DNA from 3 places in the Micromonospora sp. HB375 genome. Region 3 is predicted to be linked to each of the others. Evidence: riboswitches for the same ligand, from Rfam matches in the RefSeq annotation. Region 3 holds a riboswitch; each other region holds the start of a gene.

Region 1 (3,264 bases), 3.3 Mb from region 3:
GACCCACTCGACAGCCGGCTTCATCGACCCCGGCTTCTCCGGTCACGTCACGCTGGAGCTGTCGAACGTGGCGAACCTGCCGATCACGCTCTGGCCCGGCATGAAGATCGGCCAGCTCTGCATCTTCCGGCTCTCCTCGCCGGCCGAGCACCCGTACGGCTCGGCCGTCTACGGCTCGCGTTACCAGGGGCAGCGCGGCCCGACGCCGAGCCGGTCCTGGCAGAGCTGGCGCACCTGGCCGACGCGCTGACGCCGCCCGCAGTTGTTAAGAAGGGCCCCCTCCTCTACCGGAGGCGTTAAGAGGGGGCCCTTCCTTACACGCGGCCGTAGCTGTTGATGTCGCCGTCGTCGACCCGCTTCATCGTGATGGGCTTGCCGGACTGGGAGGCGTGCACCACCCAGCCGTCGCCCACGTACATCGCCACGTGGTGCAGGTCGCTGTAGTAGAAGACGAGGTCGCCGGCGCGCAGCTCGGCCCGGCTGATGCGCTTCGTCACGCCGTGCTGCTGGCGTGCGCTGTGCGGCAGCGAGACGCCGCCCTTGGCCCAGGCCGCCATGGTGAGGCCCGAGCAGTCGAAGTGGTCCGGGCCGGCGGCACCCCAGACGTAGATCTTGCCGATCTGGGCGCAGGCGAACTTCACCGCCGCTCCGGCCGGGCCGCCGGGATAGCCGGCCGGGCAGGGCGCCGGGCGCAGCGGGCCGCCGCCGCCCTTGCCGTACACCTTGAGCCGCAGCTTCTCCAGCTTGGCGATCTCGGCGTCGATCTGCTTCTTCTTCGCCGCGAGCTGGGCCTCGGTGCGCGCCAGGCCGGCGATCATCTCGTCCAGCGGCTTCTTCTTCGCCGCCAGCTCGTCGCGCAGCGCGGCGACCGAGCGCACCTGCTCGTGCTGGCGGTGCGCGAAGCGGTCGAGCAGCTCCAGGCCGTCGACCAGGTCACCGGGTGAGCGGCTGCCGAGCAGCGCGTTGACCGTGGAGAGGCTGTCGGCCTTGTAGGCGTCGGCGGCGAGGCCGCCCACCTGACCGAGCGCGGCGTCCACCCGCGCCTGGAGGGGTGCGATCTGGCGGCCGAGCGCGTCGGCCTGCCTGCGCCGCGCGGCGAGCTGCTCGCGTACGTCGTTGACCTGCTCGATGACCGGTTCGAGCTTGTTCCAGTCGCGGTCGATCTGGGCCTCGATCTCGGCGACCGAGGGTTCGGCGTGTGCCGCAGTGGCGCCGCCGGTCAGTACGACGGCGGTGCCGACCAGTGCGGCGAGGGCGGTGGTGAAGCGGGACCAGCGGGAACGCGGCGCGGCGCTGAACCGGTCGACCGACCGGTTCGACGACGGCCGCGGGGCATGGAGTGCCACCGGGCGTCCGTACTCCTTCTTCCGTACCGCCTACCGGGTTAGCTGACGGATTCGGGCGGGAAGGGAGCCGCCCTACCGCAGCAGTGCTGCGGATTCACCCCAGGTACCTGGTTCCCCGGCTCGCCCGGAGGCGACTCGGCGGTGTCGGACCGTCACCGACCGGGTTGGACGGTGAGACGTGCGGCCGACGATTCACCAGAGTAGGGACCACCGTTATCGATCCGCAACTTCCAGCGCCGTGACACTCCGTACGCGATCCAGCGCCACACCGCGCACGGAGGTGAAATTTTCTTTCACGACTGATTACTTACTGGAAAGGTATTGACCGTCGCGGGTGTGCGGAGTGAGGGTGGAAACGCAGTGACCCCCATCCCTGTCCAGGAGGTTCGATGCATCTCTCCGCCCCGCCGTCGGGCAGACGGATACTGCTCGCCGCCGCCGTGGCCACGGCCACCGCGCTGGCGACCACCGGCCCGGTTACCGCCGCGCCGGACACGTCCGCGCCCGCGAGCGACCGGCAACAACAATACGCCGCCGCCGCGGCCGAGTACGGCGTGCCCCAGAACGTGCTGCTCGGTGTCTCCTATCTGGAGTCCCGCTGGGACACCCACCCGGGTCAGCCCAGCACCAGCGGCGGCTACGGCCCGATGCACCTGACCGACGCCGCGCACATCCTCGCCACGCCGGGCAGCGCCCACGTCGACGAGGACGAGGACCCGCGCGGCGACGACTCCCGGCCGCTGAAGCTCGACCCGGCCACCGCCGCCGCGCCGACGCGGGAGACGCCGCTGCCGAGCGCCTCGCTCCAGACGCTCGACGCGGCCGCCGCGCTCACCGGGCTGGACGCGGGGACGCTGCGCACCGACCCGGCCGCGAACATCCGCGGCGGCGCGGCGCTGCTGTCGTCGTACCAGAAGGCTCTGGGCGGGCCGGTCGGCGCCGGCACCGACCCGGCGGCCTGGTACGCCGCGGTGGCCCGCTACTCCGGCGCGGACACCGCCGACGCGGCGGCGGCCTTCGCCGACGAGGTGTACGACCAGCTCGGCCAGGGCGCCACCCGGACCACCGACGACGGCCAGCGGGTCACGCTCGCCGCCACCGCCGCGAAGCCGGACCGCTCCCGGCTGGCCCGCCTCGGCCTGCGCACCGCGCAGCGGCCGGACGGACTGGAGTGCCCGGTCCGGCTGGCCTGCGAGTGGATTCCCGCGCCCTACGAGCAGCTCAGCGACGACCCGGGCGACTACGGCAACCACGACCTGGCTGACCGGCCGAAGCAGCAGAAGATCGAGTACATCGTCATCCACGACACCGAGGGCTACTTCGGCCCGAGCGTCGACCTGGTGAAGCGGGCCGACTACCTGGGCTGGCACTACACGCTGCGCTCGGTGGACGGCTACATCGCCCAGCACATCAAGACCAAGGACGTCGGCTGGCACGCCGGCAACTGGTACGTCAACGCCAAGTCCATCGGCCTGGAGCACGAGGGCTTCGCCGGCCAGGGCACCTGGTACACCGAGGCGATGTACCGCACCTCCGCCAAGCTGGTCCGCCACCTGGCGCTGAAGTTCGGCATCCCGATGGACCGGCAGCACATCATCGGCCACGACAACGTGCCCGGCATCACCGCCGCCAACGTGGGCGGCATGCACTGGGACCCGGGGCCCTACTGGGACTGGTCGCACTACTTCGACCTGATGAAGGCGCCGTTCCGCGGCACCGGCACGGCGAAGACCGGCCTGGTCACCATCGACCCGGACTTCGCCACCAACCGGCCCGCGTTCACCGGCTGCAACCAGCAGCCGCCCGGCGTCCCGACGCCCACCCCGCCGGCGCAGCCGTGCCCCTCGCGCGGCTCCTCGGCGGTGATCCTGCGGACCGCGCCGAGCCCGGACGCCCCGCTCGTCAACGACCTCGGGCT
Region 2 (3,264 bases), 1.6 Mb from region 3:
TCGGTACGGGACGATCGTCGCGACGTACGACGGCGAGGGGGCCCGCTTGCAGAGCAGCGACAGCTTCAGCTACACCGTGCAGGCCCGGTGCAGCCGGGCCGACGCGGTGGCACTGCTGGGTGACCTGAGTCGCCAGGGCGAGCTGCATCCGCTGATCGTCCGGGTCCGGCAGCTGCCGGCCCGGCCGGGCGCGCTGGCCAGCTACGCGATCACCGACCGGCTGCAACTGGGCCCGCTGCACTTCCCGGTCACGTACCAGGCGGACGTGCTGGTCGCGAGCGAGGACGAGGTGGTCACTGTCGCCCGGCAGCAGCCGGCGACGACGGTGCGCAACCACACCCGGCTACGCGACGAGCCCGACGGCACCGTGCGCATCGACGTGGAGATCACGCTCACCGCGCCGGCGCCGCTGTTCGGGTACGCGTTCCGCCAGGCCCGGGCGGCTCACCTGAGCCTGGCGGCCCGTCTCGGCGCGACGCTGGAGGGCCGGCCCGATCCGGCCGGCCCCCCGGGAGCGCGCTAGTACACCGACAGGTGCACGTGGTTGGTGTGGTCGCTGGACGGGTCGCCGTTGCCGCCGCTGTACGACTTCCACCCGCTGCTCGGCAGCCAGATCTGCTTGAACCAGATCACGTAGAGCACGGCGAGCGGGTCGGCGTTTCGCACGAAGTACGCGGCCAGGTTGTTGCCGTACGTCCGGTCACCGCCGCTGGCCACGCCGCCGAAGCCGTTCTTCTGGGCGGCGAAGTCGCAGGCCCGCCCCTTCGGGTGCTCACCCGAGCCGCTGGGCCGGTGGCACGAGACGTACCTGGTGAAACCGGCCGCCTTGGCCTGCTGCAGCGCGTGCAGCGTCCGCGGGGTGATGCAGCCGTTGGCCGGGGTCGGGTCGTTGACGCTGCACGACTCCGACGGCCACGAGCCGTCCGAGTTGCGTGGCGCAGGCTTCGCGTTCTTGCTTGAGGTGCCCTGGACGCTGCCGCCGCCGCCGCTGCTGTTGTTGCGGGCGGAACGTTCGTTGGCCACTTCGAGCGCGCGCTCGGCCTGCTCCTTGCGCTTGCCCATCACCTCGACCTGCTTGCGTTGCTCGCGGATCTCGGTGTCGAGCGCGGCCCGGGTGCGGGTGGCCTCGTCCCGGGTGGTGATCAGCTCGCGCACCGTGCGGTCCTCGTGCGCGGCGACCTGTTCCAGCGTGGCGGCCCGGTCCATGAAGCCCGCCGGGCTGCTGCTGTCGAGCAGCGCCGCGGCGGTGCCGAGGCGGCCCGCGCGGTACGCCACCCCGGCGATCTCACCGACCTTGGCGTCACGTACGGCCAGCTCGGCGCCGACCTTCGCGAGCTGGTCGTTGAGCTGCTTCTGGCGGTCCACCGACCGGTTCAGCGCGGCCTTCGCCTCCAGCCAGCCCTTGCTGGCCGCGTCGAGTTGGGCGCGCAGCTCCGGCGTGCCGCCCTCGTCGTCGCCGGGCGCGGCGGCGAGCAGGGCGGTCCGGGGCGCCGCCGAGGCGGGGGAGGCCGGAACGGTCGCGACGCCGACAGTCAGCGTCGCGACGAGCAGGGCCGCCAACCGGGCGGCCGTCCGTCGTACAGGTGCCACTGGGGGCATTCACATGTCCTTCCGTCAACCGCCGACCGGGTTAGCTGACGGGTTCGGGACGGAAGATCCCTACCGCTGACGCGGATGCACCCCACGTACGTGGTTCCCCGGCTCGCCCCTTCGGGCGATTAGGCGACGGCCACCCCACCTGCGCCGGTGACGCCGGTGGCTGCGGCCGCGACCGAGCCTACCGGCGCGGCCCGGGCGTGGCTCCGTTGCGCAGTGCCGCATGGTGGGGCAAAACCGACATAAGTGTATAGCAGTCACGGTGATTTAAGTCTGCCCTAATCACCACTCGGTCTTTCCGCACACTCCGGCTGACGCTCCGGGTTCGACCTGCAACGTGGCGTGATCGATGGAGAAGTCCTCGTGCAGCGCCGTCCGCGCGGCGGCCAGCACCCCGGCCGGGTCCACGCCCGGGTCGGTGGTCAGGTGCGCCGAGGCCACCTCCATGCCCGAGGTGAGCGTCCAGACGTGCAGGTCGTGCACCTCGGCCACGCCGGGGACCGCGGCCAGCCGGTCGTGCACGGCGGTCACCTGGAGGTGCTCCGGCGCCGCCTGCACCAGGATGCGCACCGCGGCCCGGCCGAGCCGCCAGGTGCGCGGCAGGATGAACAGGCCGATCCCGACGGCGACCAGTGGGTCCGCCCACCACCAGTCGGTCACCGCGATGACCAGCGCCGCGGCGATCACGCCGAGCGAGCCGAGCAGGTCGCCGAGCACCTCCAGGTACGCGCCGCGCAGGTTGATGCTCTCCTTCGCCCCGGCGCGCAGCAGCGCGAAGGCGACGATGTTGGCGAGCAGGCCGAGCACCGCCACCACGAGCATCGGGCCGGCCAGCACCTCCGGCGGCTCGCCGAAGCGGCGTACCGCCTCGATCAGGACGTAGACCGCGACGGCGCCGAGCAGCACGGCGTTGGCGAGGGCGGCGAGCACCTCCAGCCGGTAGAGGCCGAACGTGCGCTGCGGGTCGGTGCCGGCGCGCCGGGTGGCGGTGATCGCCGCGAGGGCCATGCCGATGCCGAGCACGTCGGTGAACATGTGCCCGGCGTCGGAGAGCAGGGCGAGCGAGCCGGTGGTGAAGGCGGCCACCGCCTCGACCACCATCAGGACGGCGAGCAGCGCGAACGCGGCCCAGAGCCGGCCTGCGTGGCGGTGTGCCGCGTTGGCCACCGCGCTGCTGTGGTCATGACCTGCGCCCACGCCAACACCCTCCCTGCCGCGTACCGGCCGGGCCCAATGTATGCTCACATCGCTATGTATGCAAGTGAACTGTGGGTGGCGCGGGCGTGGCCCCTCACCCCACCGGGTCGAGCGTGGTGAGGCGCTGGGTCGCCCGGGACAGCGCCACGTAGAGCGTGCGCACGCCCGAGCCGGGATCGGCCCGGATCTCGCTCGGCGCCACCAGCACCACGCCGTCGTACTCCATGCCCTTGGCCTGGAGGCTGGTCACCACCTGGAGCCGGCCCGCGCCGAGCGCGCCCAGCCAGCCGGCCACCTCGTCCCGGCGCGGCACCGGCGTGATCACGCCGACGGTGCCCTCCACCTGGCCGAGCAGCGCCTCGGCCGCCTCGACGGTGGCCGCCGGCAGCTCGGCGGCGGGCACCGTGCGCTCGACCGGCGGAACGCCGGTGGACCGGACCGCGTCGGGCAGCGGCAGATCCGGGTAGAGCC
Region 3 (3,264 bases):
TCGACATCTCGTCACTCGCAGGCACCACGGCGACCATCTCTTTCAGCGGCGTGGAGGACAGCTCACTGCAGACGTCCTTCGTCGTCGACGACACCGCGGTCACCCTGAGCTGACCGTGGCGTAGCGCGGCCGGTCGTCGTCCTCCCGGCGGCCGGCCGCCTCGTCGTGCCGGGCGGTGCCGCGTCGCGCCTGGCCGCCGCCGCGTGCCGGGGCGGCGCCGCGTGCCGGGGCGGCGCCGCGTCGTGCCGGGCCGTGTGCGGTCGGGTCAGGCCGGACGCCCGGCCTGGGACGCCGTGCCGCGGTCGCGGTGGATCCGCGCGGCCGCCTCGTGCATCGCGCGACCGAACAGCTCGGCCTGGTCACCCATGCTGCCGAGCCGGGCGGCGAGCGCGTCGGCGTCGGCCCGCGCCGACGCGCTGACCCGGGCGTCCAGCTCGGACAGCGCGGCGTTGGCGGCGGCGGTGACATGTCCGCACAGGACGTCGAGGGGCTCGCCGGCCAAGTCCGGGTCGATCGTCACGGAATCCAGCCGGCCACCCTGAACGGCGACCGCGCGGACCCGGCCGTCGGCTGCGGTGCCCTCGGCGCGCAGCAGGTCGCCCGGCTCGCCGTCGGCGTGCTCCGAGGCCCGGGAGCGCATCGCGGTGAGCGCCTGCTGCGTGCGGGTCAGCAGTTCGTCGATGCTCGCGGCCGCCGAGAACGGATCGTTGGTCATTTCCGCGCTTTCTTCACGTCTGAGCCGATCATCGTGACCCTAGCAACCGGCTCCGACGAATCGCGGTCAGCGGCCGTCACGGGTGGCGTCCGGTGCCGCGAGCAGGCCGGACACCGGCGGCGCGGCGTGTCGCGGACGGTCGGACGCCCGGCCGGAGCGAACCGGCCGGGCGTCCGGACCAGATCAGCGCAGACGCAGCCGCTGACCGGGGAAGATCAGGCCGGGGTCGTCGCCGACCACTGCCCGGTTGCGCTCGTGCAGGGCATGCCAGCCGCCGTCGACGCGCTGCGCCACGGCGATCTCCGACAGCGTGTCCCCGCGCCGGACGACGTACGTCCCGGACGACGGCTGCCGCGCCGCCGTCGTCACGGCCCGCTCCGGCGCGGCCTTGCGCGTGGCGGCCCGCTTCGGGGCGGACTTCTTCGAGGTGGCCTTCTTAGGGGCGGCCCGCTCGGACCGGGTCGCCGCGGCGTTCGCCGAGCCGCCCTTCTTGCCGCAGGTCGGCCACGCGCCGATGCCCTGGCCGCGCAGCACCTTCTCCGCGACGGCGATCTGCTCGGACCGGCTGGCCAGGTCGGCGCGGGCGGCGTACTTCTGGCCGCCGTAGCCGTTCCAGGTGGCGCGGGAGAACTGGAGCCCGCCGTAGTACCCGTTGCCGGTGTTGATCTTCCAGTTGCCGCCGGATTCGCAGCGCGCGACCGCGTCCCAGTTGACGCCCGCGCTGGCCGGAGCGGCCGGGCCGAACAGGGTCGCGACGCCGACGACGGCGCCGGTCACCACCGCACCGAGAGCGGTACGGCGACTTCGGGCCGAGTATGCAGTTGACATGTGGATTCCTCCACGCCGACGAGGTGAGCTGTCGGGTTCGGGCCGAGGAGCCCGGCCGCCGGTGGCGGCTTCACCCCGAGGTGACGATGCACCGTGGAACGTGTGGTTCCCCCGCTCCCGCACGAGGTTCGGTTACCGGGGCCGGCGGCGGGATTTGGCGTTTCCGGCCCGCGGTGCCCGCGAATGCGAACGAAACCGACGCTAAGGACGGTTTGCGGCGATCGTCCACTTCTTGTGACGGTGTTCACCCGGCCGGGCTACCACCTGTGGAGCTACCGTGGCAGGGCCGAGCAAGATCACGGGAGGGCGGAACGGATGACCGATCACGGACACGAGCTGACCTTCGGCGGCTTCATCACCCCCGCCGCCGGGCAGCCCGACCAGGTGGTGGCGCTGGCCACGCTCTGCGAACAGGTCGGGCTGGACCTGGTCACGTTCCAGGACCACCCGTACCAGCCGGGCTTCCTGGACACCTGGACGCTGATGTCCTACGTGGCCGCCGTCACCGAGCGCATCCGCCTGGCCGGCAACGTGCTCAACCTGCCGCTGCGCCAGCCGGTGGTGCTGGCCCGCAGCGTGGCCAGCCTGGACCTGCTCACCGGCGGCCGGGTCGAGATGGGACTCGGCGCGGGCGCGTTCTGGGACGCGATCGAGGCGACGGGCGGGCGGCGCCTGTCCCCCGGCGCGGCGGTCCAGGCCCTGGACGAGGCGATCCGGGTGATCCGCGAGGTCTGGGACACCGACCGGCGCGGCATGATCCGCGTCGACGGCGAGCACTACCGCGTGGTCGGCGCCAAGCGCGGTCCGGCACCCGCTCATCAGGTGGGCATCTGGGTCGGCGCGTACAAGCCGCGCATGCTGCGCCTGGTCGGCCGCGCCGCGGACGGCTGGCTGCCCTCCCTGTCCTACCTGCCCAAGGGCCCCGACGAGCTGCCCGCCCTGAACGCGCTCGTGGACGAGGGCGCCGAGGCCGCTGGGCGCGACCCGGCCGAGATCCGCCGCATGCTCAACGTGAACGGCACGTTCGCGCGCTCGTCGGCCGGCTTCCTGGCCGGGCCGCCGGCGCAGTGGGCGGAGGAGCTGGCCGGGCTCACGCTGGAGCACGGCATCACCACGTTCATCCTCGGCAGCGACGAGCCGCGCGCGATCCAGATCTTCGCCCAGGAGGTCGCGCCGGCGGTCCGCGAACTCGTCGCCGCCGAGCGCACCGCGCCCGGCAGCGGGGCCCGTGCGGTCGCCGACGACACGGCCGCCACCGGCGGCGCGGCCACACTGGCGGTCACCCCCACCCCCGACCCGGGGGTACGTCTGAGCGCGCGCCGCCCCTGGGACGAGTCGACCCGGCCGACCGCCCCGCCGCCTCCGGCCGGCCAGGTCTACCCACCCCGGGGGCAGGCCGCCGGGCAGCACCTGGTGGACGTGCACGACCACCTGCGCCAGGAGCTGGCCCAGGTGCGCGACCTGCTGGAACAGGTCAAGCGGGGCGCCGTCTCGCCGGGCCGGGCGCGTGCGGCGCTCAACGAGATGACCATGCGGCAGAACAACTGGACGCTCGGGGCGTACTGCGCGGCCTACTGCACCATGGTCACCCAGCACCACGGGCTGGAGGACGCCTCGATCTTCCCGCACCTGCGCCGCTCCGAGGCCGGGCTGGCGGCCGTGCTCGACCGCCTCGAGGAGGAACACGTGGTGATCCACGGGGTGGTGGAGAGCGTCGACCG

What was found. Region 3 has a riboswitch for cyclic di-AMP ahead of J3R08_RS17360 (transglycosylase family protein). Riboswitches for the same ligand answer to the same signal wherever they lie in the genome.
Region 1: linked by a shared signal. The riboswitch ahead of J3R08_RS31525 (NlpC/P60 family protein) and the one ahead of J3R08_RS17360 (transglycosylase family protein) in region 3 are both predicted to bind cyclic di-AMP.
Region 2: linked by a shared signal. The riboswitch ahead of J3R08_RS23705 (hypothetical protein) and the one ahead of J3R08_RS17360 (transglycosylase family protein) in region 3 are both predicted to bind cyclic di-AMP.

Annotation. Positions count from the first base shown of each region.
Region 1 is NZ_JAGGJO010000001.1:7,048,838-7,052,101, reverse strand. Features, by position in the region: gene dcd (dCTP deaminase) at 1-250, shown strand, start outside; gene J3R08_RS31525 (NlpC/P60 family protein) at 315-1,346, opposite strand; cyclic di-AMP (ydaO/yuaA leader) riboswitch at 1,360-1,497, opposite strand; gene J3R08_RS31520 (N-acetylmuramoyl-L-alanine amidase) at 1,736-3,264, shown strand, end outside.
Region 2 is NZ_JAGGJO010000001.1:5,403,614-5,406,877, reverse strand. Features, by position in the region: gene J3R08_RS23710 (SRPBCC family protein) at 1-523, shown strand, start outside; gene J3R08_RS23705 (hypothetical protein) at 520-1,599, opposite strand; cyclic di-AMP (ydaO/yuaA leader) riboswitch at 1,604-1,735, opposite strand; gene J3R08_RS23700 (cation diffusion facilitator family transporter) at 1,879-2,793, opposite strand; gene J3R08_RS23695 (AAA family ATPase) at 2,888-3,264, opposite strand, start outside.
Region 3 is NZ_JAGGJO010000001.1:3,777,740-3,781,003, forward strand. Features, by position in the region: gene J3R08_RS17350 (M4 family metallopeptidase) at 1-113, shown strand, start outside; gene J3R08_RS17355 (YbaB/EbfC family nucleoid-associated protein) at 266-715, opposite strand; gene J3R08_RS17360 (transglycosylase family protein) at 899-1,543, opposite strand; cyclic di-AMP (ydaO/yuaA leader) riboswitch at 1,542-1,687, opposite strand; gene J3R08_RS17365 (LLM class flavin-dependent oxidoreductase) at 1,859-3,264, shown strand, end outside.